Regions from separate parts of the Shewanella sp. CAL98-MNA-CIBAN-0140 genome, predicted to be linked through region 1. Evidence: predicted binding sites of a transcription regulator. Region 1 holds the regulator's gene; each other region holds the start of a gene.
What was found. The regulator LexA, encoded in region 1, represses DNA repair genes until DNA is damaged. The targets are predictions, from matches to a motif close to TACTGTATNNNNATACAGTA.
Positions count from the first base shown of each region.

Region 2: AAEY93_RS04575 (DNA topoisomerase III) is a predicted target of LexA. The motif match lies at 1,241-1,260, and genes of this name have one in related genera.
Region 3: AAEY93_RS13470 (YebG family protein) is a predicted target of LexA. The motif match lies at 3,498-3,517, and genes of this name have one in related genera.
Region 4: recA (recombinase RecA) is a predicted target of LexA. The motif match lies at 2,611-2,630, and genes of this name have one in related genera.

Region 1 is NZ_JBEOPI010000021.1:44,177-49,506, reverse strand. It holds gene plsB (glycerol-3-phosphate 1-O-acyltransferase PlsB) at 1-1,206, opposite strand, end outside; gene lexA (transcriptional repressor LexA) at 1,471-2,085, shown strand; gene AAEY93_RS12235 (cell division inhibitor SulA) at 2,082-2,588, shown strand; gene coxB (cytochrome c oxidase subunit II) at 2,984-4,585, shown strand; gene ctaD (cytochrome c oxidase subunit I) at 4,595-5,330, shown strand, end outside.
Region 2 is NZ_JBEOPI010000006.1:6,361-11,690, forward strand. It holds gene purF (amidophosphoribosyltransferase) at 1-491, shown strand, start outside; gene AAEY93_RS04575 (DNA topoisomerase III) at 1,314-3,290, shown strand; gene AAEY93_RS04580 (LysR family transcriptional regulator) at 3,904-4,839, opposite strand; gene AAEY93_RS04585 (zinc-binding alcohol dehydrogenase family protein) at 4,962-5,330, shown strand, end outside.
Region 3 is NZ_JBEOPI010000024.1:68,384-73,713, forward strand. It holds gene prc (carboxy terminal-processing peptidase) at 1-1,773, opposite strand, end outside; gene proQ (RNA chaperone ProQ) at 1,796-2,407, opposite strand; gene msrC (free L-methionine (R)-S-oxide reductase MsrC) at 2,685-3,143, opposite strand; gene AAEY93_RS13470 (YebG family protein) at 3,193-3,486, opposite strand; gene AAEY93_RS13475 (paraquat-inducible protein A) at 3,699-4,325, shown strand; gene AAEY93_RS13480 (paraquat-inducible protein A) at 4,435-5,031, shown strand; gene AAEY93_RS13485 (MlaD family protein) at 5,018-5,330, shown strand, end outside.
Region 4 is NZ_JBEOPI010000047.1:3,056-8,385, forward strand. It holds gene alaS (alanine--tRNA ligase) at 1-796, opposite strand, end outside; gene recA (recombinase RecA) at 1,454-2,518, opposite strand; gene mutS (DNA mismatch repair protein MutS) at 2,806-5,330, shown strand, end outside.

The sequences.
Region 1 (5,330 bases):
GGTTTTAGGCGCTAGCAAACGCCCGGTACGAGAACGACCACCTTCAGTGAAATACTCGACCGAATAGCCCTTAGCAAATAACTGATCTAAGTATTCACGAAATACTGCGGTATAGAGTTTTTTTCCATTAAAACTACGACGGATAAAGAATGCTCCGCCACGACGGAACATAGGCCCAGCAGGCCAAAAGTTAAGATTAATACCGGCAGCAATGTGCGGTGGAACCATACCCTGATAATACAAAATATATGACAACAGTAAGTAATCCATATGACTACGATGACAAGGCACATAGACAATTTCATGGCCGTCATGATGTAACTGCCTTATCTGTTCTGCACCTTTGATATTGATACCACTGTATAATTTGTTCCATAACCAAGTGAGGAAGCGCTCGGCAATGCGCACAAAACTATCAGAATAGTCAGCGGCAATTTCATCAAGGTATTCAATGGCGGTTTCACGGGCTTTCTCGACAGATACTTTTTTGTTTACCGACTCTTCTTCAATGGCTTTCTTGATTGCATCAGATTTAAGTAACGACGCAAAAAGCACTTGCCGATTCGGTAATTGCTGCCCTGTCATCACTTTGCGTTGACGGCGGAAATGCACTCGCGCAACACGGATTAATTTGTGAGCAATTCTTTTATCGGTACCGTGTTCATCAGCCATAAGACGAAGCGATAATGCATTAGAAAACTGTACAAAATTGTGGCGACCTAGAAACAAAATCATTAGCCATTTTCGCAGCCAGGTCGGGTTTTCCCTTTCAAAAAAAGCCGCTTTCATGCTGTCATCTTCTTTACCCGGTGTGCGACCCCAATAAAGGCTCACAGGCACCAACTGAATATCTAACTCAGGACATTGACGATGAAGCGCTAACAGACTGGTAAAACTATTAATAAATTTTTCACCGCTTTCGCGTTTACCAAAAAGCGGTTTGCGGCCTTCAAGACAAACGATGCGTGATACTTTGAGGCCATCCAATTGCAGTGGCTCATATGGACTGGGCATACCAAAGCTCTCAGTGATTTCGCTTAATGCAGCGGCATCACTGATTGATTCTGTTTTCATAACATAAATCAGAGGTTTAGATGGATCTAAATTAAGATCGTCAAAAGGATCATGTGGCACAACAACCGTGAGTACCATCGATTTTTGAATCCATTTTAACGCTCGTAAAAATATTGAATCTGGTTTTGACATGGTTATTTTCGCAACATAAGCCACTGTAATATTGTCGTATAGGATACCAGAAACCAGCCTGCTTACACTATCAGACCGATTTATCTTTACGCTTGAGTTCTCACTATCAGAAATAACATCAGACAATCAATACACAATAACTAATAGAAACAGGTTGTTGAATGATACTTGACCAACAATATTCAAAAAAGAGTTGGTTAATACTTGCACGAACAAAAACACTGTGTATAATGACAGTCACTGTATAAAAAGACAGGAACCATCATGAGACCGTTAACGCCGCGCCAAGCAGAAATTTTAGACTTAATTAAAAACAATATCACCGAAACAGGTATGCCACCCACTCGTGCTGAAATTGCGAGTCGTCTTGGCTTTAAAAGTGCTAATGCCGCCGAAGAGCATTTAAAAGCATTAGCCAAAAAAGGTTTTATCGAGATCATACCTGGTACCTCGAGAGGTATTCGTTTACCTCATGAAGAACAGCTTGAAATCGGTCTGCCACTCATTGGACAAGTTGCTGCTGGAGAGCCTATTTTGGCGCAAGAGCATGTAGAACAATATTATCAAGTCGACCCAAATATGTTTAAACCCGCCGCAGATTTTTTATTACGGGTTCGTGGTGATAGCATGAAAAACATTGGTATTTTAGAAGGCGACTTGCTCGCTGTACATAAAATGCAACAAGCGCGTAATGGTCAGGTTGTGGTGGCGCGTGTTGATGATGACGTCACCGTAAAACGATTCGAACAAAAAGGTAATATGATTTATCTGCATGCAGAAAATGAAGATTATAACCCGATAAAAGTAGATTTAAGTTGCCAAAGCCTAACCATCGAAGGGCTTGCAGTTGGCGTTATCCGTAATGGAGATTGGTCATGAACAAACTAATGGGCGTAGCGCCACGTCACCCAGGCTTATGGGTAGATTTAACTGAAACAGATCTGCATGGCAACCAAACCATTCAAACATTACAAACTGTCACCCAAGGTGAAGCAGAACTGAGTCAATTGTGTAGCCAACTGGCGACGTTGAGCCAACAAGGCAGATGGATTGTATTAATTAGTCCACCTCACATAGGCTATAAGCATATGCTGGCCAGTGCTGGAGTGAGAATGGATCGTATTTTACTGGTGCACACCAAAGATGAAGTCGAAACATTATGGGCCATGGAAAAAGCTCTCACGAGCGGAACTTCTAGTGCAGTGGTTACTTGGACAAGTTCACTCGATGCTCGCGATAGTCGTCGATTGGAAATTGTCGCTAAGAGCGCGCGAGCATTAGGCGTGGTAATTGAAAATGTGAATGCTCACTTACCTCACAAACATCAACTTGTTAACTCTACATTAACAAGTGGAGCAGGTAATTTTTGCTCATTTCACTAAGCATAAATCCTTAATTACCAAGCCCTGCATTGAATTCAGGGCTTTTTTTCATCTTTTTTTAGCCTATTTACCAACAAAGTGATCTTGATCAATGTTTAATCTACAAGTAATGTGGTTAACAAGGATGAAACATTCTTCATCTTTAATTGGATAAAATGACAGTAATCAAGATTACTGTCAGACAAATAATCCAAATAGAAATTGATAAGTTCAGTCGTAGGTACAAGCGTGGTGCACAGCTAACAATAAAAGCGTAGACAGTCTGTATACAACCACCAGAGTACTTTGAGTTCATCAAGCTTTTTTCGGGAACCGAAGAGTTTGCATAGAGCTGAGATTTACTGTGTGACTTTTCTTTGTAGTTGCTATTTTGCAATTAGCAGGGGAGTAGTCTTGTGAAGCAATGGTTGTATTTTTTATTGGTTGTGTGGGTAGCACTTCCGCTTGGGGCAACAGAAATGCCCCTCAACATGACCCAAGGCGTGACGGATATCAGTGGTAAGGTTTATGACCTCCATATGACGATTCTTTACATCTGTTGTGCTATTGGGTTAGTGGTGTTTGGGATCATGATTTATTCGATGATTTATCACCGCAAATCAAAAGGTGCCGTTGCGGCCAATTTTCACGAAAGTACCAAAGTGGAAATTGCTTGGACCGTCATCCCTTTCATTATCTTAATCGGAATGGCTATTCCAGCCACTAAAACCTTAATTGCCATGGAAGATCCCAGCGATGCCGATCTGACCATCAAAATTACTGGGTCACAGTGGAAATGGCACTACAGCTATTTTGATAAAGACATCGAATTTTACAGCTCATTATCCACCCCCAGAGAGCAAATTGATGGCCGTGAGGCCAAAGGCGAAAATTACCTCCTTGAAGTCGATAAGCCGCTAGTACTGCCCATCAATCAAAAGGTGCGTTTCTTGATGACATCTGATGATGTTATCCACTCATGGTGGGTACCCGCTTTCGCGGTTAAAAAAGATGCCAACCCAGGCTTTATCAACGAAGCCTGGACTCGTATTGATAAGCCTGGAACTTATCGCGGTCAATGTGCTGAGTTATGCGGTAAAGACCATGGATTTATGCCTATTGTGGTACAAGCCTTATCGGAGACTGATTTTGATAATTGGTTAGTTGAACAAAAACAACTGGCCAATAATGCTGCAGTCGCTGCAGCCGCATCAATGTCACAAACCTTGTCCCTTGAAGAACTAAACACGCAGGGCGAGCAAGTGTACATAGCGCGGTGCGCCGCTTGTCACCAACCTAATGGGGCGGGTCTTCCCGGTGTATTCCCATCATTGATTGGCAGTCCTATCATAAAAGGCCCTGTTGACGATCACCTCAATATTGTATTAAACGGTAAACCAGGCACCGCAATGCAAGCCTTTGCCAAGCAACTTAGCGCCATAGAAATTGCCGCAGTGATTACCTTTGAGCGAAATGCTTGGGGCAACAACAGTGGCGATGTTGTTCAAGCAGCTGATGTGGGTAACTTCTCAAGTAGTAACGCGTCAAGCACTGAGCCGATCGAGGTCGTAGCCGATGCAGCAAGTACCATTGCCGCAACAACGACAGACATTACCGATGCGGCCACAGAAAAAACCACTCAAGCTATAGAAGCCGTTGCCAAGGTTGTGACACCTGAAGTTGTTGCAGCGGCAGATCTGCCCACCTTAACCTTGGAGCAATTAATAGCTGAAGGTGAGCAGGTTTATGCCACTGTTTGTGCTGCATGTCACCAGGCCTCTGGCGCTGGTTTACCCGGCGCTTTCCCTTCACTTATTGGCAGCCCTGTCGTTAGCGGACCGGTTAGCGGACATATCGATATCGTTATGCACGGCAAACCAGGCACCGCAATGCAAGCATTTAGTAGTCAACTCAGCCCTCAAAAAATGGCGGCAGTGATTACTTATGAGCGCAATGCGTGGGGCAATAATTCTGACGAGGCGGTGCAAGCTGCCGATGTCGCTAGCCATGGACAGTAGGGGAAAACAATGAGCACAACAACGCACGATACAATTGCTACCGCTCATGATGATCATCATCACGGAGCGCCGAAAGGGCTAATGCGCTGGCTACTCACCACTAACCATAAAGATATCGGCTCGCTGTATTTATGGTTTAGTTTCATTATGTTTCTAACTGGCGGTGCGATGGCTATGGTCATTCGAGCTGAGTTATTTCAGCCGGGATTACAGCTAGTCGAACCTAACTTTTTTAATCAGATGACCACAGTTCATGGTCTTATTATGGTCTTTGGCGCGGTAATGCCAGCTTTTACTGGATTAGCTAACTGGTTAATTCCAATGATGATCGGTGCGCCAGACATGGCACTACCGCGGATGAACAACTGGAGTTTTTGGATTTTACCGTTCGCCTTTTCCATGTTACTAGGTTCGCTATTCATGGAAGGTGGTGGTCCTAATTTTGGTTGGACATTCTACGCCCCACTCTCAACCACTTATAGTCCTGACAGCACCGCTTTGTTTGTATTTGCCATTCATATGATGGGGATCAGTTCGATAATGGGCGCCATTAACGTTATCGTGACCATAGTCAATATGCGCGCCCCTGGTATGACATGGATGAAATTACCGCTGTTTGTGTGGACTTGGCTTATTACCGCATTTTTACTGATTGCGGTGATGCCAGTGCTTGCGGGCGCGGTCACCATGGTGTTAACCGATAAGTTTTTCGGTACTAGCTTTTTTGATGCCGCAGGTGGCGGCG
Region 2 (5,330 bases), on a different contig from region 1:
AATCAGTACGTCGTAAATTGAACGCAATTAATACTGAGTTCAAAGGTAAAAACGTATTACTGGTTGATGATTCAATCGTTCGTGGCACCACGTCTGAGCAGATCATTGAAATGGCGCGTGAAGCCGGGGCAAAGAAAGTGTATTTTGCTTCAGCAGCCCCTGAAATCCGTTTTCCTAACGTGTACGGAATTGATATGCCGACCTCTAATGAGTTGATTGCTCATGGTCGTGATGCTGACGAAATTGCCAAAATCATTGGTGCCGATGGCATTATTTTCCAAGACTTGAGCGACTTAATTGAAGCAGTAAGAATGGAAAATCCAGAGATTAAGCGTTTTGAAACATCAGTGTTCGACGGTCATTATATTACCAATGACGTTGATCAAGCTTACTTGGATCATTTAACCCAACTACGTAACGATGATGCCAAAGCAAATCGCTCAAAGGACATAGGCACTAATTTAGAAATGCACAATGAGTGTCATCCATAAGTTAACCACTGTTTGTTAGTGATAAAAAACCAGCATATTGATGCTGGTTTTTTTTGCTTTAAGGCCTAGAGGCTAGGACGCTTCGCGGCTAGAGGCTATAAGAGTGATAACAAGCGAACGCTGCGCCTAGATGCCTAGATACTAGGACGCTTCGCTGCTAGAGGCTATAAGAGCGATAACAAGCGATGACGAGCGATAAAGATCGATATCAAGCGAACTAGCAGGACGCAGTCCGTTCTAGGGTCTAGGCTTTTTGCTGTTATGCTTTTATAGCAGCGAAGCGATCTAGCAGGACGCAGTCCGCTCTTGGGTCTAGGTTCTTCGCTATTATGCTTTGATAGCCGCGAAGCGAACTAGCAGGACGCAGTCCGTTCTAGGGTCTAGGTTCTTCGCTTTTATGCTGTTATAGCAGCGAAGCGATCTAGCAGGACGCAGTCCGTTCTAGGGTCTAGGTTCTTCGCTGTTATGCTGTTATAGCAGCGAAGCGATCTAGCAGGACGGAGTCCGTTCTAGGGTCTAGGTTCTTCGCTGTTATGCTTTTATAGCCGCGAAGCGAACTAGCAGGACGCAGTCCGTTCTAGGGTTTAGGTTCTTCGCTGTTATGCTTTTATAGCAGCGAAGCGATCTAGCAGGACGCAGTCCGCTCTAGCTTCTAGGCTTTTCGCTGTTATGCTTTTATTGTAATGATTTACGCCGATAAGGGGTTAATTATTTCATATTTGCAGCTTGGCGTATTTAACGCTAATCTATACTGTAAATTTATACAGTTAAGTGGCGCAGTTCGGTTTGTCATATTGAACGCTAACGCCCCAACAGTGGATTATGATTTTATATATTGCTGAAAAACCCAGTCTAGGTCGTGCGATTGCCGATGTGTTGCCAAAGCCACATAAAAAAGGTGATGGCTATATCACTGCCGCCAATGGTGATTGCGTGTCATGGTGTATTGGCCATTTATTAGAGCAAGCCGAGCCTGATGCGTACGATGATGCATTTAAGTCGTGGAAACTCGAGCATTTGCCAATTGTCCCGCAAACGTGGAAGTTGCAGCCCAAACCCAAAACGCGCAGTCAACTTACGGTGTTGCGTAAACTGGTAAAGCAAGCATCATCGATAATTAATGCTGGCGATCCAGATAGAGAAGGGCAGTTGCTGGTCGATGAAGTGATTTCTTATTTGGGCGTAAAGGGTGACAAGCTTAACCAGGTACAGCGGCTGTTAATCAGCGACTTAAACCCCCAAGCGGTCAAACGTGCGCTAGGGCAGTTACGCAGCAATCGTGAGTTTATTCCTTTATCGACTTCTGCATTAGCCCGCAGCCGTGCTGATTGGCTGTATGGCATGAACATGACCCGCGCATATACCATTCAAGGGCGTAAGGTCGGTTATCAGGGGGTATTATCAGTTGGCCGAGTACAAACGCCTTTGCTTGGGTTAGTCGTACGCCGCGACGAAGAAATTACTGCATTTACCCCAAAACCTTTTTATGAAGTGTTAGCGCATTTGCTGACCGATCAGCAACAAGGTTTTAGTGCTAAATGGAAGCCTAGTGAGGCTTGCCAGCCCTATATGGACGAAGATGGACGGGTATTAGCTAAAGGCTTAGCCGAAAATGTGGTTGCCCGCATTAATGGTAAACCCGCTGAAGTGACAAAACTTGAAGCCAAAGATAAGCGCCAAAACCCGCCATTACCTTATAGTTTATCAGCACTGCAAATCGATGCCGCAAAACGCTTTGGGCTATCGGCGAAAGAGGTGCTTGATACCTGCCAAAGTTTGTATGAAAAACATAAATTGATTACTTATCCGCGCTCAGACAGTCGCTATTTACCTAAAGAGCAGCATACTTTGGCACCGAAAGTATTGGATGCTGTGCTCAAAGGCGTTTCTGCCTTGGTTGATGGTTGCGACTCACCTAATGCCAAGCTTAAATCTAAAGCGTGGGATGACAGTAAAGTGGATGCTCACCATGCCATTGTGCCTACCGAGAAAGTGGCTAACTTAGCTGCATTATCAGGTAATGAGGCAAAGTTGTACCAACATGTTGCGCGGCAATATTTAGCCCAGTTTTATCCCGCTTATATTTATGCAGAAACCGCAGTTGAAGTGACGATTGCTGGTGGCTTGTTTACCACTAAAGCGCGTCAAGACAAAAGCTTAGGCTGGAAACAGCTCTTTAAACGGGCAGCCACAGCAAATCAAGCTAATAACAGTCAAGCGAATACTGGTTCAACTCACAGTGAAGACGATAACGACGATGCCGTTCAGTCGCTACCGCCATTGGTTAACGGGCAGGTGTTGCATTGTCTGCGTGGTGAATTATTGGAGAAAACGACTCAAGCGCCGAAGCATTTTACCGATGCCACATTATTAGGCGCCATGACCGGAATTAGTCGTTATGTTACTGATAGTGAAATTAAGAAAATCCTCAAAGAAACCGACGGCCTAGGCACCGAAGCAACTCGTGCTGGGATTATTGAATTATTATTTAAGCGTGGATACCTTATTCGTCAAGGTAAATCGATATTGGCCACTCAGGTTGGCACTGGCTTGATCCGCAGCTTACCAGAATCAGCAACTACACCTGACATGACCGCATTATGGGAAAACAGCCTTGATGCCATCAGCCAAAAACGACTGAAGTACGATGCGTTTATGCAGCCATTACTCAGCCAGTTAGATGGTTTAATAACCCAAGCATCCAGCCAGTTACCATCAGCATTACAAGGTGTCGCCAGTACCACACCGAAACGCAGTTTTAAAAAGCCTTATAAAAAGAAAGCTAAAGCGAAAAGCTAAGAGGGTAACAAGTGGTGAAAAGCGATAACTAACGGTGACAAGCGAACGCTGCGCTTTTTTGTTAAGTCAAAAGTCTAGGCGCTAGGTCGCTTCGCGGCTAGAGGCTATACAAACAACGTCATAAGCTAAGAGGGTAGCAAGCGATGAAAATCGCTACAGAAAAAACTTGATCATTACAATGCGGCTAAATCGAAGAGAGTTAAATTAAAGGTGTAGATGAGTCAGCGAGTATCCAAAACAGGGATGTTTTGGATAAGCCCACAGGGATGCTGATTTAAAATCAAGAGCCGGCGTCTCGCTTAATCATCTGCACATCAGCATGCTGCAGGCAATAAGTTCAAATAAAGCTACGTTATAAATCAAGCTAAACTAATACCAAGTAAGCTGAGTTAATCAATACCTTAAATACACTTTTGTCCAAAAGTGAGTTTAAGGTATTAAATATATATCGTTGTTAGATGATGACAAAGAATGTGTCTTATTTCATTGAGATATAACTGAGAAAAGACGGAATCGGCCAATATCCTGAATCGCTCGATATCGCTCGTTATCTCTTACCACCGCATTTCATCGCACTTCCTGCTGTTACCGCTTGTTATCCCCGATAGGCTTATCAATTCAACACGCTTTTATCTACTATGCCTTTCTCAATCAGTTGCAGTAAAATATTGCGGGTCTTTTGTTTTAAGGTGTCACGCAGTAATCGGGCTGCGGGAGTAATAGACTGTCTACTGGGGAATATCAGCCAGAGTTCGGTCGCTTTGGTTTGGTATTCGGGTAAAATATGTACCACGTTTTCGGCGAGTAAATCGCTTGATATATCAAGGCAAGATTTAAGCCCAATGCCTTTACCCGATACGCACCATCGATGAACCAGTTCACCATCGTTAGACACTCGGTTGCCTTTCATTTTGATTTTATACTGTTCATCACCGCGATAAAACTCCCACACATCGTAAGTAATATTATTGAGTTGATATAACAGTCCATTGTGGGAGGCGAGGTCTTGTGGGTGTTTTGGCATGCCATGTTTTGCTAGGTAAGCTTTAGATGCACACAATAATCTGGGGACATTACAGATTTTAAACCCGTAAAGATTAGCGTCATTTGGCGAACCATAGCGCAAGGCTAAATCGACGGAGTCGCGGTAAAAGTCCAAGTTACTGTCATTAATATTGGCGCGTAAACTGACTTTTGAGTGAGTGGCCATAAACTCATCTATCCATGGCATAACCAGATTGCGGCCCAAATCCGATGACAATGCAATTCGTAAATCCCCGTCGATGATGTCTAATTCGCCTTTCATATTTTGTTTGGCTTGTTCGAGCATTAATAGTGCTTGCTCACATTGAGGAATGTATTTTTCCCCAGCATTGGATAACCTTAGCTGCCTTGTAGTGCGAATGAACAACTCAACACCTAGCGAACTTTCGACTCGTTTAACTGCGGCGCTGGCGGTTGCTGTGCGCATATCAAGATTGGTTGCTGCGGCGGTAATGCTGCGAAACTCAGCCACTTTCAAAATAACCTGCAGATCTTCTAATAACATATTGTCTAATAATATTTGATAATGTTTCAATTATTATGCTGTTTATGCGGAGTAAAACAAGGGCTAATATAGCTTCATTGAAAAGTAATCCCATTGATACCGTTTACTATAGGAAGCAGATTATGAAAGCCATCGGATACACACAATCATTAGCCGTTACTCACCCTGAGTCGTTAATTGATGTCGAGTTACCTCAACCTATCGCAACAGGCCGTGATTTATTAATCAAAGTAAAAGCCATCGCCGTTAACCCAGCAGACTATAAAGTCCGCTTGAACATGGCGCCTGTTGCGGGTGAAGTAAAAGTGATCGGTTGGGACGCCGTTGGTGAAGTGATTGCGACAGGTGAAAGTGTGAGCCCATTTAATCCTGGCGATCAGGTTTATTATGCTGGCGATATTACGCGTCAGGGTAGCAATGCTGAATACCAATTAGTGGATGAGCGTTTAGTGGGCATTAAACCTAAAAGTTTATCCGATGCCGAAGCCGCA
Region 3 (5,330 bases), on a different contig from region 1:
ATAACTGAACTCAACATCTTTACTGATCCGTTCTTTATGCTTCGCATCAAGATTTTGGATCAACATCGGGGTAATATTTCCTAGCGTGCTGTACTGAGCTACTGGAACTTTATCCCATGGTAAGGCATTTTTCTCTTCTGACTCGCCGTATTCACCAGGCGCTAATGCAGTCGGAAAACTCACATCAGGAGTGACGCCTTTTAACTGAGTACTGCCCCCATTAATACGGTAAAATTTAGCTATGGTATATTGCACGTGACCAATCGGTTTTTCATACATGTCATAAATTCGACCTAAACTCTTATGTTGCTGAACGGTTCCTTTACCAAAGGTCGATTCACCCACAATAAGTGCACGGTCATAATCTTGTAAAGCCGCTGCAAAAATCTCTGATGCTGATGCACTATAACGATCAACCATCACAGTTAATGGGCCATTGTATGCACTGACACCATCGTTATCACTATTTTGATTAATACCACCATTGGCATCCCGGATTTGAACCACTGGACCCTTATCAATAAACAAGCCTGTCAGTAATGTTGCTTCCGTTAACGCGCCGCCGCCATTACCACGAAGGTCAATAATAATGCCTTCAACATTGTCTTTTTCAAGTTGAGTAATTTCTTTGGCTACATCTTGAGATAAATTCATATAAAAACCAGGGATCTGGATCACCCCAATTTTACGATCCGCATATTGACCTTCTTTAGGCTCAACCACTTTTGAGGTCGCAGCGCGATCTTCTAAGCGAATTTTATCTCGGGTAATGACCAGTTCAAAAGGCTTAGCATTCGCACCACCTTTTTTCGGTAAAATTTGTAAAACAACTTCACTGCCCTTTGGCCCTTTAATCAGGTCAACAACATCATCTAAACGCCAACCGATAACGTCAACTACATCGCCATCTTTTTGGCCAACACCGACAATTCGATCTTCAGGTGATAACTTTTCACTGTTTGCGGCCGGGCCTCCGGCTACTAAACTTTTGATAACGGTATAGTCATCATCCATTTGTAACACAGCACCAATGCCTTCGAGGCTTAAGTTCATTTCCATTTGGAAACGTTCTGCATTGCGGGGAGATAAATAACTTGTATGAGGTTCAACGCTGCGAGCAAACGCGTTCATCACGGTTTGAAATACGTCTTCACTTTGGGTTTGGCTTAAACGCTTAATGGCATTGTTATAACGCTTCTCGAGCACTTCAACAATGTCAGGCCATTTTTTTCCGGTTAACTTTAGGTTTAACGCATCGTATTTAACCCGCTGACGCCAAAGGTCATTAACTTCGGCTTCATCTTTTGGCCAAGCAGCATCTTTGCGATCAAATTCATACGAATCGCCTGCTTTGGTAAAATCAAATTCTTTATCAAGCAAAGACAAGGCGTAAGAAAAACGTTCATAACGACGCTTTTGCACCACATCGTACATCTTAAATGCTGCGCTAATATTGCCTGACTCGAGCATATTATCAAACAGATTTTGATATTGACTAAAGCTAGCAATGTCTGCCGCAGTCAGCACATTACGGCGATAATCAAGCTGCTCAAGAAAGCGAGAATAGATTTGTTCAGAAAATGCATTATCGAGATTAAAACGGTGATAATGCGAGCGAGTAAACAAAGTTGTTACTCGCTTGCTAGCCACTTTATGCTGTGGCTCTTGTGCTAGTTTAGGTAACTCGCTGATTTGAATCGTTGGTGAAATTGCCCATGCCGAAAAGCCGACAAATAAACAGGCAATTGACGCGGCCAAGGTAAGTTTTCGCATCAACAAGTACTCCTTAAATTTTCTATAATAGTATGTGTTCGGCACGTACTTTGATGGATAAGCCAGTATCTAACTGAACAAGCACATCTTCTTTATTAATATCAGTCACAACACCGGGTACTGGTGTGGCTCCTAATTTAACATTCACACGTTGCTTTTGTTTCAAATCTTCAAGCTTTGCAGGCACAAGTTTAATGACTGGCGCAACTACTGCAGCTGGACGTTCTTTCTTAACCACTGGAGCACGTTTAGGCGCAACTTTCTTAGCAGGCTTTTTAGGCGCTAACGCTTGACGCTTGGCTTTGGCTTTCTCTTGGCTTTCTTTCAGTGTAAGAATAGCATGGTCGATGTGTTCTTGTTCTAACTCAGCACATTCATTACCTTCAAGATCGATACGTTTGGCACCCGCTTTAACGCCTTTCAAGTAGCGCCAGCTGCTTGTGTAACGACGAAGCGCTACACGTAATTGTGTTTTACTGACTTTAGAATCATCAGCTAACCGTTCAGCCAAGTCTTGAAACAAACCAATTTTTAATGGTTTAGTTTCGCCTTCAGCAATAAAGCATAAAGGAAAGGTTTCATATAAATACGCTAAAATTGCGTTGGTGTCGGTCAACTTGTCTGTTGATTCCATTTTTACTTCCACGTTAATAAAGGGACTGATTATGCGGCATTAGATTTGCCATGCAGTCGTTCATCTTTCGTTAAACCTTACTGTTAAGGCTCAACGTACAAAATATCACTATCCGCTCGTTTGCTAAAGTCATAGAAACAAACCTTAACAATTTAACCAAACTTACTGTCAGCTTAATCATCGATCATCAGTAAATCCAGCACAAATGCGTACAGCGGCATATTATAAAGCCCGCGACAGCGAATGCGACCATGATTTAATCAAAATTGTTCGCTATTTAACCAAATAGGCAAGTTTCGAAGCTTTTTACCATATATTCTAAACCAATTTGATCATCTTGATCGAATCGATTCAATAATGGGCTGTCGATATCTAACACTGCCACAACCTCATGGCCGTGTCTAACAGGGATCACTATTTCTGAGTTACTGGCAGAATCACATGCTATATGGCCGTCAAATTGATGCACGTCTGCCACTCGTTGGGTTTTATTTTCCGCTGCAGCAGTGCCACATACACCTTTACCCATAATGATACGGGTACAAGCCACTTTACCTTGAAAAGGCCCTAGTACTAATTGCTCACCACGCTTGATATAAAAACCAGCCCAGTTGAGGTCTGCTAAGTTGTCGTTTAGCAACGCTGAAAAATTTGCCATTGCCGCAATTAAATCATCTTCGCCTTCAAGTAAAGCTTGTGCTTGACGATTTAATGTTTGGTAAAATTCGGTTTTCATTTCCATTCCTTAAGCTGACATTCACTCGAAAACAGAGTGATTAACGCCGCTATTCTAGTGGTGTATTTTTAGCCGCAGTCTTTTTGGTTTTGGCTGTAGGAGCGTTTTTAACCTGTACGATGCCTTTTAGCAAGTTAGAAAGCTCATCTTTATTGTTTGCTAGATAAAATGCCAGTTGTTCGCATTTATTTTCATCAAGTCCGAGGTCCGCCTTAATAAGAAACGGCACCAGGTTATCGGAAATATCAAGCATCTTATCGTAGGCATCAGCCTCTTTCTTCGATATAAATGTCATCTTCTCCACCCCTTCTCTGACCACGACAAATTGGGTTATCACTGCCATGATGTAATCCTCACTGTTTTTATATACAGTGCATAGAATCTCACATAGTTAACTTATGATGCAAGTGTTCTGATTATTCTGATATTATCAAACACAGAAAATTGAGATTGTTGAACAACAGACTCATTTATCTGCCAATATAAGGCAAAGCAGAGAGGCTTAACTCTTCGCTACCCAATAATGTGTTTCACAATGGATTAGACTAATTCTTCATGCATGAATTTGATGATCATGATTCTATAACGTTATGCCAATCATGTGATTTGGCGGTGAGAAAACGAGCCTTGCCCTCTAGTGCTAGAGCGCTTTGTCCTCGTTGTCATACTGCTCTTTATGATTCTCCTTATTGTTCTATTAATGGCATGCTGGCGTTATGCATTGCAGCATTAGTTATCTTTATTCCGGCCAATTTATTACCTGTATTAGAAATTCACTTTCTTGGCAGTGTCCGCACGACAACAGTCATGCATGCCGCGGTGACAGTTTGGTCTGAAGGTTATTGGGTTGTCGGCTTAGCCGTCATGGTTGCGGCTGTTATCGCCCCTGGATTATTAATATTGTCGATTCTGACTCAGGTTGTCGTTGTAAAGCTAAAATTACACAGTTCATTTTGGCAAAGAGCGTACACCACATTGTTAAAAAACCATGGCTTAATATCGCAAATGACCATGTTAGAAATTTATGTGATTAGCTTTTTAGTGTCGGCATTCCAATTATCTGATTTTTCAGATGTGTATTTCGGTATGGGTACCTTCTGTTTTACGATGTTGTTTATCATCATTTTATTTTTACAACGTGAATATAACCTAGAACATATGTGGGGTTATGTTGATGACTAATCTTCCTATTGCACCCCCAGATAAACCGACCTTGCTCCCTACCGAATCGGTTGATGAGTTTAAAGACGCGCCGACCGCGAATACTCCCACGCATTTGCAGGGGAAAAAAATGGGCTTATGTTTATGTCCCGTTTGTCGCAAGGTTAATCTGACGACGAGTAGTCATTGTCGACGCTGTTTTAGCCAGTTAAGTAGTCGAAATTATGCCAGCATTCAGCAAAGTTGGGCTTTACTGGTTACCGCAACAATTTTACTTGTTGTCGCCAATATCTACCCAATAACCCTCCTGACAAATCGGGGAGAGGTTACCCATGACACTATTTTTAGTGGTATTAGCCATCTGGTCAAAACGGGCATGTTCCCGATTGCTATTATTGTGTTTACTGCCAGTATATTAGTGCCTTGGCTAAAAATTATTGGTTTGGCCACCTATTTAACGGCTATCAGCTTTAACCTTCCAGTATCAAAAAGAAAATTGATGGTGGGTTTTCATATCATTGAATGGATTGGCCGTTGGTCAATGCTTGATTTATTCGTGATTTCATTAACAGTTGCCCTAGTCAATATGGGGCAACTATTAGACGCAAAACCTGCACCTGCCGCTACCGCGTTTGCGTTAGTAATCTTACTGACTCAACTCGCGGCAAGAGTGTTAGATACTCGTTTACTCTGGGACCGCTTGGAACACACTAATGACACAAATTGAATCGCCTAAAGTTGTGAAGAAAAAATTATTCTCGCCAATATGGTTATTGCCTGTTGTCGCCTTAATATTAGGTGCTTGGTTAGGAGTAAAAAGCATTAATGAGTCCGGCATTGACGTTTTGATCCACTTCCCCAGTGCCGCCGGGATCGATATTGGTAAAACCTTGGTAAAATACCAAGGTTTGTCGGTAGGTAAAGTCACCGACATTGGTATTGATGATGATCTCAGAGGGGTTAACGTCAAAGTGGTAATGGATTATCGCGCCGATCCATTTTTAAACAAAAATACTCTTTTTTGGT
Region 4 (5,330 bases), on a different contig from region 1:
CGGCTTGAGCAATCAACTGCTTAAAAATATCGATTTCGTAGTTTGAATGTACACCCTGCATAATGGCAGCAATACGCTCAATACCCATGCCGGTATCGACTGAAGGTTTAGGTAGTGGCAACATTTCACCGTCTGCTTGACGGTTATACTGCATAAATACAATATTCCAAATTTCAATAAAGCGATCGCCATCTTCTTCAGGTGTGCCAGGGCGGCCACCCCAAATATGATCGCCATGATCGTAGAAAATCTCGCTACAAGGGCCACAAGGTCCGGTATCACCCATCTGCCAGAAGTTATCTGACGCAAACGATGCACCTTTGTTATCGCCAATACGGATCATGTTTTCAGCTGACACACCAATTTTTTTAGTCCATAGGTCATAGGCTTCGTCATCTGTTTCATAAATGGTGACACATAAGCGTTCTTTTGGCAGCTTGAGTGTTTCGGTTAAAAAGGTCCATGCGAATCGAATCGCATCTTCTTTAAAGTAATCGCCAAAACTGAAGTTACCTAGCATTTCAAAAAAGGTATGGTGACGAGCGGTATAACCCACATTATCAAGATCATTATGCTTACCGCCCGCACGAACACAACGCTGAGATGTTGTTGCGCGGCTGTAATTACGCTTATCCATACCGAGGAACACATCTTTAAATTGGTTCATGCCCGCATTGGTAAATAACAGTGTTGGGTCATTGGTGGGAACGAGCGAGCTGCTATCAACAACCTGATGTCCGTTATCTTCAAAGTACTTTAAAAATGCACTTCTTAACTCTGCTGTAGTCTGAAACATAAATGGTCCTGAATAGAGAAAATACAAAAGTAACGAGCTTGGCATGCAAGCCAGTAAATGTTGGCATTATATACTGAATTTACGTCAACATGCGAGATGAGTGGTTTGATTCCCCTCTTAGTTGAAATCCATAAGAGTAGCCAATAACAAGCAAATATTAAAATCCACTGACCATAGGCATTACTATTGCAATTAGGCGTTATAAATAGGGCTATTAGATTGAGTGCAATAAATATTAGCGGGTCTTAACAGAAAGTAATTTGTTCATGAACACAAATTAGCAGTAAAAAGTAATCAATAAGAGGCTGGCTGCTTTAACGAGTCGTGTGTTGCTACGCGTAAGTTGCAGATATAAAAATGGCTACTTGAGGTGGGCTTTGTTGGACGTTGATGTTAAAACAGTGAATAACTACGGGGTATAAGTATTAATACCATTAACACTTATGCTGTACTCATGTACTCATGTACTCATGTACTCAATGATAAAAAACATATTGAAGTGATAGGATCGTTAACTGCTAATCACTATTGTTAGGGTCATTATACTGACTCATCATTAGGAACATCATTAAGTGCGTATGTACTTACAGGATATTTCATGGCGGGAATATTCGCGGCGCGCAAGATGCGCTACCGCGATATATTTGACTGACTGGCTTAGAATACCTCGCCAGTTTCAAGATCGACATTCTCATCATTTTCAGTTTTTGAGCCTGATGCATTAGCACCACCGTTCAATAACATAGCACGAAGAGTGGTATTGATTTCACTGGCAATGGCTGGGTTTTCAGTTAGAAACTTACCCGCATTAGAGCGGCCTTGACCAATTTTTTCGCCTTTGTAACTGTACCAAGAACCCGCTTTATCAACCAGCTTATGAGCAACGCCTAAGTCAACTAACTCACCGGTACGATTAATACCTTGTCCATAAAGAATTTGAAATTCAGCTTGCTTGAATGGAGCGGCAATTTTGTTTTTAACCACTTTAACGCGGGTTTCATTACCCACGACTTCGTCGCCCTCTTTAATTGCACCTATACGACGAATATCTAAACGAACTGAAGCGTAGAACTTAAGCGCGTTACCACCAGTAGTCGTTTCTGGACTACCGAACATAACACCAATTTTCATCCGAATTTGGTTAATGAAAATAAGCAAAGTATTAGATTGCTTGAGGTTACCAGCAAGTTTACGCATTGCTTGGCTCATCATACGAGCGGCTAGGCCCATATGCGAATCACCAATTTCACCTTCAATTTCAGCTTTTGGCGTTAACGCTGCAACAGAATCGACCACAATAACGTCGACAGCACCAGAGCGGGTTAACGCATCACAAATTTCTAATGCTTGCTCACCGGTGTCTGGCTGTGAACAAAGTAAGTTATCAATATCTACGCCTAGCTTTTTGGCATAAATAGGGTCAAGTGCATGCTCAGCATCAATAAACGCACAGGTTTTACCTTCGCGTTGCGCCGCTGCAATCACTTCCAGAGTTAACGTCGTTTTACCTGATGACTCTGGGCCGTAGACTTCAACGATACGTCCCAGTGGCAAACCACCCGCACCTAGAGCGACATCCAATGAAAGTGAACCGGTAGAGATAGTTTCAACATCCATTGTGCGATCTTCGCCCAACTTCATAATTGAGCCTTTACCAAATTGCTTTTCAATCTGACTTAAAACGGCGGCAAGTGCTTTCTCTTTATTTGGATCAACCTTCATTATAAAACCCTCTAAGGCATTCAATACGTTTAGTAAAATGCTGTTTTGACTTAGGTGAAATGATGTAAACCATTTCAGTATGTTCATCAGTATACTGTATAGTCATACAGTATCAAGTGCTGAGCGCAATTTATTTTTTAACCTGTGATAATTGCCTTTTCACATCAATATTTTATCCAGATATACTTTTTATTATGAATCTATTTATACGCTGGGGACAAATATTGTTAAGATTAGCCCCATAAAATTACGCCCCCTAAGATTGATTAAATAGTGAAGTGTTCATAATGACAGTAATTGATACCAGCGATTTAGAAAAACACACCCCGATGATGCGTCAGTATTTGAGCTTAAAAGCTGCTCATGCTGATATGTTATTGTTTTATCGGATGGGTGATTTTTATGAACTGTTTTACGATGATGCTAAACGCGCTTCTGAAATGTTGGGCATTTCTCTCACCGCTCGCGGGAAAAGTGGCGGCGATCCTATTCCCATGGCAGGTATTCCCTATCATGCCGTTGAGGGCTATTTAGCAAAATTAGTTAACATAGGTCAGTCTGTGGCCATTTGTGAGCAAATTGGTGACCCCGCAACATCAAAAGGTCCAGTAGAACGCCAAGTCGTGCGTATTGTCACTCCAGGCACTCTAACCGACGAAGCCCTACTGCAAGAAAAACAAGACAATTTACTGGCGGCACTTTATCAAGGTAAAAACGGATTTGGATATGCCACACTGGATATTTCATCAGGTCGTTTTGTGGTTGCAGAGTTACCCACCCGTGAAGCATTAGAAGCTGAATTACAACGCACGAATCCTGCCGAATTACTTTACAGTGAAGATTTTACTGACATGTTATTAATCAATAATATGAAAGGCATTCGTCGCCGTCCAGAATGGGAGTTTGAGTACGATACTTGTGTGAATTTACTGCTCAGTCAATTTGGCACCAAAGATTTACATGGTTTTGGGATGAGTGATGCTCGATTGGCGTTACAAGCTGCAGGTTGTTTAATGCAGTATGTAAAAGATACTCAAAAAATGGCGTTGCCACATATCAACGCCATTGTACGTTTTAATCAATCGGAATCGATAATTTTAGATGCCGCGACTCGACGTAACTTAGAATTAACACAAAACTTGTCTGGCGGACGTGAGAACACTCTTACGTGGGTATTAGATAATACCGCAACCCCTATGGGAAGCCGCATGTTACAGCGCTGGATCCACGAACCATTACGACATCGCCAAACGATTCAATATCGCCATAACGCTGTCAGCGAATTGATTGAGCGAGACTTATATCAGACGCTACATGAACAGCTAAAAAGCTTAGGTGATATTGAACGTATTATGGCACGTTTGGCACTACGCAGCGCCAGACCACGTGACTTTTCACGTTTAAAGCAAGCATTAACACTTCTGCCTGAGATCCAGCAAACCTTAGCGGTATGCCAGCAACCTCGATTGAGTACATTAGTCCAATTATTAGGTGAATTCCCACAACAACACGACCTATTAGCACGCGCTATTGTAGACAATCCGCCCATGTTAATTCGTGATGGTGGCGTTATCCGTACTGGCTACAATAATGAATTAGACGAATGGCGAAAGTTAAGTGAAGGGGCAAGTGATTATTTAATCGAACTTGAAGCTCGCGAGAAACAACAAACAGGGATTAATACCTTAAAAGTGGGTTATAACCGCGTCCATGGTTACTATATTGAAGTGAGCCGTTTACAGTCAGACAGAGTGCCACTGAGTTATCAACGCCGCCAAACACTTAAAGGGACTGAGCGTTATATCACCCCAGAGTTGAAAGAATACGAAGAAAAAGTACTCTCAAGTCAGGGAAAAGCACTCGCACTTGAAAAACAACTTTGGGAACAGCTGTTTGACTTATTACTGCCAAAATTACAAGAGTTACAGCAGTTTGCTACTGCTGCTGCAGAACTTGATATATTGAGTAATTTTGCAGAACGTGCCCAGACCTTTAATTACCAATGTCCGCAAATGACTCACGAAACTGGTATTCATATTGATGCGGGTCGCCACCCAGTGGTTGAACGAGTCAGCCAAGCGGCGTTTATTGCTAACCCTGTCGCTTTAACACCGCAACGGCAAATGCTAATCGTTACCGGTCCTAATATGGGCGGTAAATCAACCTATATGCGTCAAGTGGCGCTCATTACATTAATGGCACACATTGGCTGTTTTGTGCCCGCAGATTCTGCTCAAATAGGTGAGATTGACCGTATTTTTACCCGCATTGGTGCCTCTGATGATTTGGCATCGGGTCGCTCAACCTTCATGGTTGAAATGACCGAAACCGCCAACATTTTGCATAATGCAACCGCAAACAGTTTGGTGTTGATGGATGAAATAGGCCGTGGTACTTCAACCTATGATGGGTTAGCGCTCGCGTGGTCTGCTGCAGAATATCTCGCTAAAAACCTTAGTGCACTGACATTATTTGCCACTCATTATTTTGAACTCACCCAACTGCCCGAACTGTTACCGTCAGTGATTAATGTGCACTTAGATGCCATAGAACACGATGACACCATTGCTTTTATGCATTCGGTACAAGAAGGTGCGGCAAGTAAAAGTTATGGTCTGCAAGTTGCGGCGCTCGCAGGTGTTCCGGCCTCAGTCATTAAAGCGGCAAAACAAAAACTGCATCAACTTGAAAACCGTGACATGAGTTTATCACAGCAAAATCCGACCCAAGTGAGCATGAATTTATTACCTCCAATACCAGAGCCGTCGCCAGTGTTGGACAAGTTAGCGCAAATTAATCCTGATGATTTAAC